One region of the Lysobacter korlensis genome, then DNA from elsewhere that is predicted to be linked to it. Evidence: predicted binding sites of a transcription regulator. Region 1 holds the regulator's gene; each other region holds the start of a gene.

Region 1 (4,517 bases):
CGCTGAACGCCACGCTCGACCAGCTGGCCGACTACCCGCTGGTGCTGGTCGATACCGCCGGCTACGCCGCCCGCGACCGCGCGCTGCTGAGCCAGATCCTGTGGCTGCGCACTGCGCGCCGTGTGCGCAGCCTGCTGGTGCTGCCCGCCAACGCGCACCCGCATGACCTCAGCGAAATCATCCGCCGCTACCGCCCGGCTTCGCCGGAAGGCGTGGTGCTGACCAAGACCGACGAGACCGGCCGCCTGGGCGCCGCGCTGTCGGTGCTGGTCAAGCAGGACATGCATCTCGCCTACACCACTTCGGGACAGCAGGTGCCGCACGACATCGAGGCCGCCGACCCCGTTCGCCTCGTCGCTTCACTCGAAAAACTGCGCCGCGCTGCCGACAACCCCTTGATGACCGAGGACCGCCATGCCGTCGCCTGACCCCAACGCATCCTGCCTCGGACACGACATGAACGGACATGACACCACGGCCGCCGACCCGGCCCCTTGCGCCGAAGCGGCGCCCGCCACGCCGGCGAGCGTCGCGCCGGTCAGGGTGATCGCGGTGGCCAGCGGCAAGGGCGGCGTCGGCAAGACGTCGGTCTCGGTCAACCTGGCGATGTCGCTGGTGATGGCCGGCCGCCGCACGCTGCTGCTCGACACCGACCTCGGCCTCGCCAACGTCGACGTGATGCTCGGCCTGTCGCCGCGCTTCACGCTGGCCGACGTGATCGCCGGACGCTGCGAACTGGCCGACACGATCATCGAAGGCCCCGGTGGCCTCTGGGTGGTCCCCGCCGCATCGGGCAAGCGCCACATGACCGAACTCACCCCGGCGCAGCACGTCGGCCTGGTGCATGCCTTCAGCCAGCTCGACCTGCCCATCGACACGATGGTCGTCGACAACGCAGCCGGCATCGCCGATGGCGTGCTGACGTTCTGCCAGGCCGCGCAGGACGTGATCATCGTGGTCTGCGACGAGCCGGCCTCGGTCACCGACGCCTACGCGCTGGTCAAGGTGCTCAGCCGCGAACGCGGTGTGACCCGGGTGCAGGTGCTCGCGAACCAGGTCGGCAGCCCGCAGGAAGGCCGCCACCTGTTCGAGAAGCTCGAACGCGTCAGCGCGCGTTTCCTCGACGTCACGATGTCGTATCTCGGTGCGATTCCACGCGATGAATGGCTGCGCCGCGCGGTGCAACGCCAGGAAGCCGTCGTCGAGGCATTCCCATCCAGCCCGTCCGCACTCGCTTTCCGCGACATCGCGCGACGCGCATCCCAATGGCAGGTCCCGCAAGGTCCGCGCGGACATGTCGAATTTTTCCTTGAACGGCTGGTGACCCCAGCCAGGAGCGCCGCATGAATGCCATGGCCGCCGCCCAGTACCGCGCTGCGCGCCCGCAGGTCGACACCGCCGCGATCGTCGAGAAGCACGCCGAACTCGTGCGCCGCATCGCGCACCACCTCGCCGCGAAGCTGCCCGCCAGCGTCGAGATCGATGACCTGATCCAGGCCGGCATGCTCGGCCTCATCGAGGCCGCGAAGAACTTCCAGTCCGACCAGGGTGCCGCGTTCGAGACGTATGCCTCGATCCGCATCCGCGGCGCGATGATCGACGAGATCCGTCGTGGCGACTGGGTGCCGCGCTCGGTGCATCGCCGCTACCGCGACGTCGTCGCTGCCACGCGCGCCGTCGAGCAGGCCACCGGCCGCGCTGCGACGTCGCAGGAAGTCGCCACCGCGCTCGGCGTGAGCATCCCCGAGTACCACGCGATGCTCGAGGACGCCGCACGCGGACAGTTGCTGAGCCTGGACGCGCATGCCGAGGAGCACGACGGCGAGCCGCGCCTGGCCACCGCCGATGGCACGACGCCGGCACGCGCATTCGAGCACGAGGAGTTCCGCGGCGCGCTTGGTGCCGCGATCGGCCTGCTGCCCGAGCGCGAGCAACTGGTGCTGTCGCTGTACTACGAGCAGGAACTGAACCTGCGCGAAATCGGCGCGGTGCTGTCGATCAGCGAATCACGCGTCTGCCAGATCCACGGCCAGGCCATGCTCCGGCTGCGCTCTCGCCTGGGCGACTGGCGCGGCATCGACGCCGACAACGACGACTGATCGCGACACGCGTCACCGAACCGGTGTCGTCCTGGTCCGGAAGGTTCAGGACCGACGGCACCGGTCGATATCCGCCGCAAGGGGCGTGTGCCGGACCTGACCCCGCCGGTATGCGCCCCACCCCATTACCGCATCGCCGCACGAGCCCTTCATGGACAAGAACATCAAGATTCTCATCGTCGACGACTTCTCGACCATGCGCCGCATCGTCAAGAACCTGCTCAGCGACCTGGGCTTTTCCAACACCGCCGAGGCCGACGACGGCACGACGGCGCTCGAGGAACTCAAGCGCGCGAAGTACGACCTGATCATCACCGACTGGAACATGCCGGGCATGACGGGCATGGAACTGCTCAAGCACGTGCGTGCCGACGCCGCGCTGAGCAAGACGCCGGTGCTGATGGTCACGGCCGAAGCCAAGCGCGAACAGATCATCGAAGCCGCCCAGGCGGGCGTGAACGGCTACGTCATCAAGCCGTTCACCGCCGGCACCCTGAGCGAGAAGCTGGGCAAGATCTTCGAGCGCCTCGAGGCCGCGGCGTGAACGCCCAGGTCCTCACCGATCCCGACAGTCTGTCGACCGACAGTCGCGAGGCCATCATCCGGCGCGTGCGCGCCGCGCTTGGGGCGATCGAGAATGACGACCAGGCCGGCTTCCGCGAAAACCTCGACGCGCTGGTCGAATGGCGCAACCAACCGCTGGTGCAGGGCCTGGTGCGGCTTGCACGCGAACTCGGCCAGGCCTTCGGCGACGGCGAGGGCGCGAGCACCGGCGGCTCGCTGCCCGAGGCCTGCGCGCGCCTCGAGCACGCGGTGAAGATGAGTGAGGACGCCAGCCATCGCACGATGGACATGATCGACCAGTGCCGCGACCTGCTGGCGACGATTCCGGTCGCGCCGGGAAGCGAGGCGGCCGAGGCCGCGGCCGGCATGCGCGTGCGGTTTTCCGAAATGACCGCCGCGCAGGGCTACCAGGACCTGACCGGCCAGATCATCAAGCGCGTCGTCGACATCGTGCGCTGCGTGCATGCCGCAAGCGATGGCGTGATGCCCGAGTCCGCGCCGCTGCAGCTGCCCGCGTCGTCGAAGGGCTTCGGCCCGGCCGTCACCGGCGTCGATGCCGCACCGGCCACGCAGGACGACGCAAACGATTTGTTGTCATCGCTGGGACTTTGACGTGAGCGAAGCCGAATCCGACATCTGCGCTGACTTCCTGATCGAGGCGCGCGAAATCGTCGACCAGCTCGGCGAGCAGCTCGTCGCACTGGAACAGTCGCCGTACGACCGCGACTGCCTCAATGCGGTGTTCCGCGGCTTCCACACGATCAAGGGCGGCGCAGGCTTCCTCGACTTCCCCGCGATGGTGACGATTTGCCACGCGGTCGAGGACCGGCTCAACGCCGCGCGCAGCAGCGAAGCGTCGATGGACGAAATCGCGTTCGACGCGACGCAGCAGTCGATCGACCTGCTCAGCGATATGCTCGATGCGATCGGGCGTGGCGAAACGCCCGAGGAACCACCGGAATCACTGGTCGCCGCGCTGCACGTCGGTCCGGCGGAGCCGGCCGTCGCCGCAGCGCCGACTATGCAGGTCACCGACCTGCCTGAAAACCTCGACGACCTGGACTTCGACGCCCTGCTCGACAGCCTGCACGGTGCGGGCGCCCTGCCCGGTGCAGCGCCGGCCGCGGCGGCAGCGCCCAAGCCGAAGCCGCCCCCCCCGGCGCGCGACACCAAACCCAAGCCGAAGCCGGTTGCCGCGGCGAATGCCGAGCCCGCCGAAGCCACCGTGCGCGTCGACGTGCGGCGCCTGGACGCGATGGTGAACCTGGTCGGCGAACTGGTGCTGGCGCGCAACCGCCTCAAGACGATCCGTCCGCGCCTGCGCGACGAGGATCTCGATCGTGCGGTCACCGCGCTTGATGCCGCCACCTCGCGCCTGCAGTCGGCGGTGATGACCGTGCGCATGCAGCCGGTCGGTCGCGTGTTCTCGCGCTTCCCCAAACTCGCGCGGGATGTGTCGCGCCAGCTCGGCAAGGCCGTCGACCTCGAAGTCGTCGGCGCCGATACCGAACTTGATCGCAACCTCGTCGAGGCGCTGGCCGATCCGCTGGTGCACCTGATGCGCAACGCGATCGACCATGGCATCGAATCACCGCAGCAGCGCCGCGCCGCCGGCAAGCCTGAAACCGGCAACGTGCGCCTGAGCGCACAGCAGGAAGGCGACCACGTCTCGATCGAAGTGCGCGACGACGGCGGCGGCATCGACCCCGAGAAGATCCGCCGCAGCGCCTGCGAAAAGGGCCTGATCGACGCCGATTCGGCTGCGCGCCTCACGCCCGAGGAATGCCTGCAGCTGATCTTCCTGCCGGGCTTCTCTACACGCGCGGAAGTCAGCGACCTGTCCGGCCGCGGTGT
Region 2 (4,517 bases), 330 kb from region 1:
CGGCGCCGGCCGGGCGGTTACCGTGACCTATCTGGTGCCCCTGTTCGCTGTTGCATGGGCTTGGGCGCTGCTCGGCGAGGCGTTGACGTTGAGCATGGGTATTGCCGGCGCGCTGATTCTGGGCAGCGTGGCGCTCAGTCAGCGGTCGGCGAAGGCGAAGTAGTCCCCGGCGAATACCGCCGCGCGTCGCGCCCGTGCCTTACGGCGCGGGGCAGGCCGCAGCAGGACGTCGTGAGGGCCGGTCACCATGACCGGCGGTAGTGCTCAGTGCAGCGCGCCGAACCGGTGCATGGCCGGAGCGACTTCGAGGCGCGGGATCGCGCAACCGAACCACCACAGGTGGCCTTCGATGTCGCGGCAGGCGTAGCTGCGCATGCCGTGCTCCTGTACCGACAGCGGGATCACCACTTCGGCGCCGGCATCGACCGCCTGAGCGTAATGGGCGTCCACGTCATCGACCACAACAAAACAGCTCTGCGTCTCGCGGCCGCCGGTTTCGTCCGGCTGCAGCATGTGGCGGTCGGACTCGGTGCCGTCGTCGGCCGAGCCCAGCATCACCATGCCGTCGCCGCAGGTCAGCCGCGCGTGGTGGACGGTGTGGCCTTCAGCCTGGATGAACTGGGGCTGGAATCCGAACGCGCTGCAGAGCCAATCGATGGCAACGAACGCGTTGCGGTAGCGCAGCCACGGAATGATGGTGCTGACGGTACTCACGTTTGCGGCTCGCCCCGGTTCGACATGGCGCGAGCTTATCGACCTGTCGCGTGAAGCCATCGTGTCATCGGCGGTATTCATTGGCAGGTCGTTCAGGCGTCGTGCCAGTCTTCGTCGGTCTCGAACTCGACCAGCACGTCGAGGTCGAACGCGAGTGCTTCGACCGCTTCGCGCACCCGGCCGGCGGCCGCCCGGTTGGCGGCGCCGACCTCGAGTTCGTGGGTGCCGGGGCCCATGTCGTCGGGCAGCCCGGCCGAGCTCGAATCGGCATCGTCGAGGCGCGGCATCAGGTCGGCGACTTCCTCGACGTGCTCGATCCCGTCGATGCTCGCAAGCAGGTTGCCGATCGCACGGGCATCGTCTTCACTGCCGATCACACGCAGGCGCATCTGGGGCATGGCGGTGTTTCCAAAAACGAGTTGGGGTCAGGCTAGGAGCGGTCCGGCCAAGGCCGCGTGACGGCGCGTACGCATCCGCTCCGCTAGGGTTCAGCTCATGGAAAAGACCCCATCGCCTGCCGCCACGGCCACCGTGACGCTCCGTCCACTCGAGCGCGGTGACCTGCATTTCGTACATCTGCTCAACAACAACCGCAGCGTCATGAGCTACTGGTTCGAGGAGCCGTACGAGTCGTTCGTCGAACTCGAGGAGCTGTTCCGCAAGCACATTCACGATCAGTCCGAGCGCCGTTTCATCATCGAGGACGGCGAAGGGCATCGCGCCGGGCTGGTCGAGCTGGTCGAGATCGACCATCTGCACCGGCGTGCCGAGTTCCTGATCATGGTCTCGCCCGAGCAGCAGGGACATGGCTTCGCGAAGGCGGCCACGCGGCTGGCGATCAACTACGCGTTCCGCGTGCTCAACCTCTACAAGCTCTACCTGCTGGTCGATGTCGACAATGCCGCGGCAATTCACGTCTACGAGGACGCTGGCTTCAAGCGCGAGGGCGTACTGATCGACGAGTTCTTCAGCGACGGCCGCTACCACGACGTGTTGCGCATGTGCCTGTTCCAGCACCAGGCGCTGTCACCCGACATTCCCGGCCCCTGACGCGGGCGGCTTCGGACGGGTAAACGGACGATGCCGACGCCGCGCCCGTCATGTTCGGGCGCGGCGGTGGTGCATCAGACGGCTTACGGGCCGCCCGAGGGTTCGTCCTGCTCTGCGGCCTGACCGTGGATGCCCGGTGCCCCATGGCCGGGCGACGCGCTCGAAAAGCCGCTGCCCTTCTGGCTTTCGCCGGCACGCAGGCCACCCATCGAATCGGTGAACGAGCGCTGCACCTTGTCGACCAGAATGCGATTGTTCACTTCGCGGATGCCGCGGATTTCGTGGACGAGGTCCTCGGCGCGATGCTTCATGCGCCGCTCGGTCACCTCGCCGGTCAGCGTCACCACGCCTTCCTCGACATTGACGAGGATCTCGCTCGCGTCGATGAACGGATCTTCGGTGAGCCGGAAGTACACCTCGTCGGCGATGCTCTCGTCCGAGCGCGTCGCACGCGGGCCGCGGCCGCGATGGCCGGACGGACGGTCCTGGGCGTCCGGGCCGTTGCGCCCGCCCTGCGAATCCGTGCGGAAGTCGCCGTAGCCACCCTGGTCGCGGTAACCGAACGGATCCGGATCGCCGTGGGCCTTGCTGGGACCCCAGGCGCGCGAAGTCACCGAGGGCATGTTTTCGTAGGGGCGCGACGCGAAATCGTCGCTACGGTCTGAGCCGGGCTGCTGTCTGGAGGTCATGGTTGATTCCTGTAGCTCGGTGGACGACATGGCGCCGCATCGACGCCGGTTGCGTCCGACACTAGGCACTGCGGCGTTACCGTCACGGCAAGGCGCTGCGCCCGGCAAACAAAGGTTGCGCCAGGCAGGCGCGCAGCTCGAAGCGGAACGACGCCGAGCACCGGCGCTCAAGAGATGCGTCGCCGGGCCGATACCGCGGACATTGCAGCTGCTCGGATTTCCCCCGGATGTTCCTGATCATTGGTGGCATCGTCGTCATGGCCAGCGTGCTTGGCGGCTTCGTGATGGTCGGCGGCCAGATCATGGCGCTGTGGCATCTCAACGAGGTCATCGTGATCTGCGGCTCGGCCCTGGGCGCGTACATGATCGCGACGCCGCCCAAGGTGATGAAGGCGGCGTTCCGCGCGCCCATCGGGCTGCTCAAGGGGCCGAAGTATCGGCGCCAGGAATACGTAGACCTGCTCAAGCTCATCTACGAGATCCTGATCAAGATGCGGCGCGAGGGCATGATGGCCGTCGAAGCCGACGTCGATAATCCCGAGGAAAGCGCGGTCTTCCAGAAGTACCCGAAGGTCATGGCCGACCATCACATGCTGGATTTCATCACCGACTGCCTGCGGCTGATGGTCGGCAGCAACATGAATCCGCACGAGCTCGAGTCGCTGCTCGAATACGAACTTGAAACCCACCACCACGAAGCGCTCGAGCCTGCGCACTCGGTGCAGAAAGTCGCCGACGCACTGCCGGGCTTCGGCATCGTGGCCGCCGTGCTGGGCATCATCAACACGATGTCAGTCGTCGGCAGCGCGCCTCCGTCCGAGATCGGCTTGAAAGTCGCCTCGGCGCTGGTGGGCACGTTCCTCGGCATCCTGATCGCGTACGGCTACGTGGGCCCGCTGGCAACGGCGATGGAGACCCGCGCGAACGAGGACGCGAAGGCGTTCGAGGTGGTGAAGATGGCGCTGGTCGCATCGGTGCGCGGCTATGCGCCGACGGTAGCGATCGAGTTCGCACGCAAGCTGCTGTTCTCCGACGTGCGCCCGACGTTTGCCGACCTCGAGGCCGACCTCAAGGCCGCCAAGGGCTGACGGAGCACCGCGATGGCGTCCGAGAAGCAACAACAGCAACAACAACCGATCATCGTCGTCCGCAAGAAAAAGGGCGGAAGCGCCCACCACGGCGGCGCGTGGAAAGTCGCGTATGCCGACTTCGTGACCGCGATGATGGCGTTCTTCATGGTCATGTGGCTGACCGCGACCATGACGCCCGAGCAGCTCGGCGGCGTGGCCGACTACTTCAAGAACCCGAGCGCGGTCGCCAGCCGCGGCAGTGCGACGGTGGAGGGCAAGATGGGGCCCGGTGGCGCCGGCGATGCACCGATCAAGGTGTTCGACGCCGTCAAGAATCCGCCCGGTGCGGGCTCGGTGGACCTCAAGGCCGACGCGAAGGCGGCAGAAGAGAAGGAACGTAAGCGGCTCGAAGAGCTCAAGAAGCTGCTCGAAGAGGCGATCGCGAAGAGCCTCGCGATGGCGCCGTTCAAGGATCAGCTGCTGATCGACCTCACGCCGGAAGGGCTGCGCGTGCAGATCGTTGATGCGCAGAACCGGCCGATGTTCGATCTGGGCTCACCCGAGCTCAAGCCGCACACGCGCGCAATCCTGTTCGAGCTGGGGCGGTTCTTCAATCAGGTCGACAACCGCATCGCGATCAGCGGCCATACCGACACCACACCCTACGCCGGCGGCATCACCGGCTACAGCAACTGGGAGCTGTCGGCCGAACGCGCGAACGCGGCACGACGTGCGCTGGTGCGCGGCGGCCTGGCCGAAGAAAAGCTCTCGCGCATCGTCGGCCTGTCCTCGTCGGTGCTGTTCGACCAGGTGGACTCCCGCAATCCGATCAACCGGCGCATCAGCATCGTCGTGCTGAACCCGGCGGCCGAACGCTCGGCCGAAGCCAGCGACCGCGCGCGCGTGGTCGGCGACGGCCGTGCGGTTGACCCGCCGCCGCTGCCGCCGAGCGGCGACGCGGCAGCACTGGCGCGCGCGCCGGCTGCGGTGTCCG
Region 3 (4,517 bases), 540 kb from region 1:
CCGCCTGCTCGATCTGGGCCTGTCGGTCGATGCCGTCGACAGCCAGGGCTGCAGCGCGCTGCTGCGTGCCGCGGGCGGTGGTCATCGCGCGGTCGTCGACCTGCTGCTCGCGCGTGGCGCCGACCCGCAGGCCACGGCGAACTCCGGCGCCACGGCGTTGTCGGCTGCGGTCAGCATGCGCCACGCCGAGATCGTCGACCGGTTGCTCAGGGCCGGCGCGCCGCTCGAACAGCGACTGCCGGGCGGGCTGACCGTGCTGATGGTGGCCTGCGCACTCGGCCTGCCGGATCTCACGGCGCGCCTGCTCGCGTCCGGCGCGGACGTGCAGGCGACCGATGCCCAGCAGCGCACGCCACTGCACTGCGCGGCGATGTACGGCTTCGGGGCCCGCGACCGCACGCGCCTGGTCGCGCTGCTCGACACGCTGCTGCTCGCCGGTGCCGAGGTGGATGGCGTCGCCGATGGCGCAACGCCCTTGCTGCTGCTGCTCGGTGCACGTGCCGAGCCCGGCAGCGCTGCCGACGAGGACGTGCTGATCACCGGCCTCGAGCGCCTGCTAGACGACGGTGCCAGCCTCGACGCGCAGGACCCGCGCGGCTTCGGCCCGCTGCACCTCGCTGCGTTGCACGGGCTGGTGCGCGTCGTGCAGCGCCTGCTGCGCGCCGGCGCCGACCCCGAGCGCCGCGACACGCTCAATCGCACGCCGCGCGATATCGCACTGATGCGCGGCTTCATCGACATCGCGGCCGAGCTCGTCCCGGTGGCCGGCGGTCAGGTGTCGATGGCGCGGTTCCTGCGCGAGAACCGCTGACGCGGGTCCCTAGGGCCTCTGCCATGCAGCGGTCGCGTCTTTCGCTGCCGTCGCCATGCCTTGCATCCGCCCACGGCCGGGCATCGCTGCGGCAAGCGCGTGGGCGGCGCTATGCTTGTGCTTCGGACCCGAGAATGGATTTGCCCAATGAGCCGATGGATCGCGTTGATTGTCCTGTGCCTTGCAATGGGGGCGGCCGTGTCGGCCAACGGCCCCCGCGCGGTGCGCAAGCAGGCCGAATCGAGCCTGCTGGTGAAGGGCTCAATCGATATCACCGCCGACGGCGAGGTGCTCGCCCACACGCTGGAAGGCGGCGATACGGTGCCGCCCGCCATTGCTGAAATGATCGGTAAGCGCGTCTCAGAATTGCGCTTCGAACCGGTCGTGCTGCAGCCGGGCACGAGTCGCGCGCGTGCGCCGATGACCGTGCGCGTGGTCGCCAAGAAGCTCGACGATGACCGCTATGCGCTGCAGGTGCGCGGCATGCAATTCGGCTCGCACGCGCCCGGGGAGACCGTCTCGTCCAAGAGCTTGCCTCCGCCGAGCTACCCGGAATCGGCGGCATGGGGCGGCGTCGGCGGTACGGTGTACGTGGTCGTGCGCATCGGGCGCGACGGACGGGTAGAGGATGCGATTGCCGAACAGGTGAACCTGCGCGTGATCGACAACGAGTCCGCAATGACCAAATGGCGGCAGGTGCTTGCGCAGTCGGCCCTGCAGGGGGCGCGCAAATGGACGTTCACGCCGCCGCAGCGTGGCGAGGCCGCCGACGCTCCGTACTGGTCGGCGCGTGTGCCGGTCGATTACGTCGCACCGGGCCAGTCCGTGCCCAACGAGTACAAGTGGCACGCCTATATTCCCGGTCCACGGACCGCGATCCCGTGGGAGCCGGAAGTCTCGGCGGCAGGCGCGGATGCGCTGGCAGCCGGCGGAGTCCATCCGATCGGGCAGGGCCTGCGCCTGCTGACACCGATCGGCGAAGGCTGATCGAGCCGCAGCGATGCTGGGGCGTTGCTGCATCGGACAATCCTGCTCGAATCCGCGCCACGCTGGTGATGACGGTCACGCTCGCGGCAGCGTGTCGGCTCGCGCCACGGCGCACAGGCCGAAATGGCCGTCGCCATAGGTGACTCAGCGTGAGCTGATAGATGCCGGCGCGTTGCCGACCGGGGGCGAGTCCGCCGGTGCCGCGCCAGCGTCGCCCCGGTCGCAGCGGCGCTACTCGCAAACGCCTCTCGCAATCGCCGCCCGACCGGCTGTTGGGCTTCACGCCCTTGTCGAGCGCCGCGCTCATGCCGTAGGACGCCGCCTGCCGCTCGCGGCGGTCGGCACGTCGGCTTGCGTACAGGGTCAAGCGCGAGGGCCGCGACCGGGCCGTGATCGACGACGTCAAACCGGCTGCCGGCTGAAGCCCGAACTATTCCGATTCAACTCCCCGGCCGGACGGCCGATACCTGCTCCGAGTGCCCCGGGTCCGCGGGCGCAGCGGCAGGCGATGCGATCGCCGCCGTCGTCAGGATCGATCGAGACCGCCCCATGCCGTGGCAACGCCTGCAATCCGATTTCCGCTTCGCGCTGATCACGCTGTTCGGCGCACTGGCGACCGTGTGCCTGCTGCCGATCGCGGGGTACCGGTTCGCCACCGGGGACGTCGCGGCGGGCGTGATCGATCTCGTCGTGGTGGCGGTCATCGCCGGCAGCGTCGTCTACATGTGGCGCGGAGGCAGTGTCGAGTGGGCCGGGCGCGCGGCCGCGGGCATCGGCGCGATTGGCGTGATTGTGGTGGCGTCGCTCGTCGGTCTGTCGGGCCTGCTATGGACCTATCCGGCCGTGGTGGCAGGCTTTCTGCTCATCGAGCGCCGCCATGCGATCGCTTATGGCGCGGTCACCGTGCTGATCGTCGCAGCCACCGGGCAGGGGTTCGACAGCGGCTTCATGCGGGTCGCGTTTGCGGTCACCGGCTTGGTCGTCGGCCTGTTCGCGTACATCTTCGCCCACCGCACCGAGCACCAGCGCATGCAGCTCGAACGGCTCGTCACGCGCGACACGCTGACCTCGGCGGCGAACCGGCGCGCGATGGAGCAGGAGCTGCCGATTGCGGTTGAAACGAGCCGCCGCGGCAACGTACCGGTCAGCCTGGCGGTGCTCGACATCGACCACTTCAAGCGCATCAACGATGGCCACGGGCACGAGACCGGCGACCGAGTGCTCGTCGACTTCGCCCGCGTCATCGGCGCAGCCACGCGGCGGGGTGACCGGTTGTTCCGCTACGGCGGCGAGGAATTCGTGCTGCTGCTTCCCGGTATCGATACGACCGCGCTCGCATCGCTGTGCGACACGCTGCGTGCACGCGTGGCGGACATGGTCGAGGTGGACGGGCGGCCGATCACGGTGTCGATCGGCGCGGCCGAACTCGGTGCGCGTGAAAGCGTCAGCGAGTGGCTCGCGCGCGCCGACAGCGCGATGTATCGCGCCAAGCGCGACGGCCGCAACCGCGTCGTCGTCGCACCCTCGCAGGTCGAGGCGACGGTCGTCGACCTGCTGCAGCGGCAGGCGGCGCTGCGCGACTGAGGGACGGCTGATTCAAGCTCCGCGATCACGCGATCACGCGATCACGCGATCACGCGTCGCGAGTCGCGAGTCGCGAGTCACGAGTCACGAGTCACGAGTCACGAGTCACGAGTCACGAGTCACGAGCGCGCAGCGCCCGGCACGTAACGCCCGGGGCCTCAATGCATGGCCGTTGTGCCGGACTGCACCGCAAGCGGGCAGGCTTGGCCGCTTGCCTCCGCGACGTCGGTTCCGCGCGCGGCAATGCCGCCGAGCACGCGTCGCATCGCATCGAAACGCCGTGCAAGCTGCGCGAACAGCTCGGCATGGCCAGCGCGTGCCAGCAATGAGACCTCGCCATACGCCGCCTGTCCGAGCGCGGCGTAGTAGCCCGGCTGCACGTTGCGCCGGCGCGCGAGCCGCGGAAACAACCCCGCGATCAGCAGGCAGCGGTCACCGACATCACGCAGCGCGTCGGTCCGCGCACGGCCGACCAGCTCGAGGCCATGCAGGCATTCCAGCGCCATCGTGCGTCCGCCCAGCAGCGCGTCGTGCTGGTGCCGATGCAGCACGAACACCAGGTAGCTTTCGACATCATCCGGCAGGCGCACGTGCATGCGCGCTTCGCCGTCGCGTACAAGCTCGTACCACAGCTCGGTGGTGGCTCCGGTGTGCAGGGTCCGGTCCGGCATGTCGTGCTCCCCTCGCTGGCCGATGGCGTAGGGCCAGAGTTAGCACGCAGCGAACACGTTAAACGGCGCCGCCGATCACAGAGCAGCACGCAAACGAAAACGCCCCGCAATGCGGGGCGTAATCGTTCATGCAAAGCGGGTTTAACGCTTCATCGAACTGAAGAACTCGTCGTTCGACTTCGTGGTCTTCATCTTGTCGAGCAGGAACTCCATCGCCGCGATCTCGTCCATTCCGTGCAGCAGCTTGCGCAGGATCCAGATCTTCTGCAGCAGCTCCGGCTCGATCAGCAGGTCCTCGCGGCGGGTGCCCGAGCGGTTGATGTCGATCGCCGGGTAGACGCGCTTTTCCGCGATGCGACGGTTCAGGTGCACTTCCGAGTTGCCGGTGCCCTTGAACTCCTCGTAGATCACCTCGTCCATCTTGCTGCCGGTGTCGATGAGGGCCGTGGCGATGATCGTCAGCG

The links. Region 1 encodes FliA, which starts transcription of late flagellar genes. Its sites were predicted from a motif close to TAAAGTTTNNCNNNCNNNGGCCGATAA; they were not measured.
Region 2: motA (flagellar motor stator protein MotA) is a predicted target of FliA. The motif match lies at 2,621-2,647, and genes of this name have one in related genera.
Region 3: ACFFGH_RS01765 (GGDEF domain-containing protein) is a predicted target of FliA. The motif match lies at 2,239-2,265, and genes of this name have one in related genera.

The regions. Positions count from the first base shown of each region.
Region 1 covers NZ_JBHLTG010000001.1:941,159-945,675, reverse strand. The annotation lists gene flhF (flagellar biosynthesis GTPase FlhF) at 1-428, shown strand, start outside; gene ACFFGH_RS04210 (MinD/ParA family protein) at 457-1,347, shown strand; gene ACFFGH_RS04205 (RNA polymerase sigma factor FliA) at 1,344-2,099, shown strand; gene cheY (chemotaxis response regulator CheY) at 2,251-2,643, shown strand; gene ACFFGH_RS04195 (protein phosphatase CheZ) at 2,709-3,275, shown strand; gene ACFFGH_RS04190 (chemotaxis protein CheA) at 3,217-4,517, shown strand, end outside.
Region 2 covers NZ_JBHLTG010000001.1:1,268,027-1,272,543, forward strand. The annotation lists gene ACFFGH_RS05765 (DMT family transporter) at 1-163, shown strand, start outside; gene ACFFGH_RS05770 (VOC family protein) at 265-774, opposite strand; gene ACFFGH_RS05775 (hypothetical protein) at 807-1,112, opposite strand; gene speG (spermidine N1-acetyltransferase) at 1,210-1,764, shown strand; gene ACFFGH_RS05785 (BON domain-containing protein) at 1,848-2,483, opposite strand; gene motA (flagellar motor stator protein MotA) at 2,681-3,541, shown strand; gene motB (flagellar motor protein MotB) at 3,554-4,517, shown strand, end outside.
Region 3 covers NZ_JBHLTG010000001.1:405,460-409,976, forward strand. The annotation lists gene ACFFGH_RS01755 (ankyrin repeat domain-containing protein) at 1-811, shown strand, start outside; gene ACFFGH_RS01760 (energy transducer TonB) at 872-1,798, shown strand; gene ACFFGH_RS01765 (GGDEF domain-containing protein) at 2,348-3,382, shown strand; gene ACFFGH_RS01770 (hypothetical protein) at 3,541-4,053, opposite strand; gene rho (transcription termination factor Rho) at 4,195-4,517, opposite strand, start outside.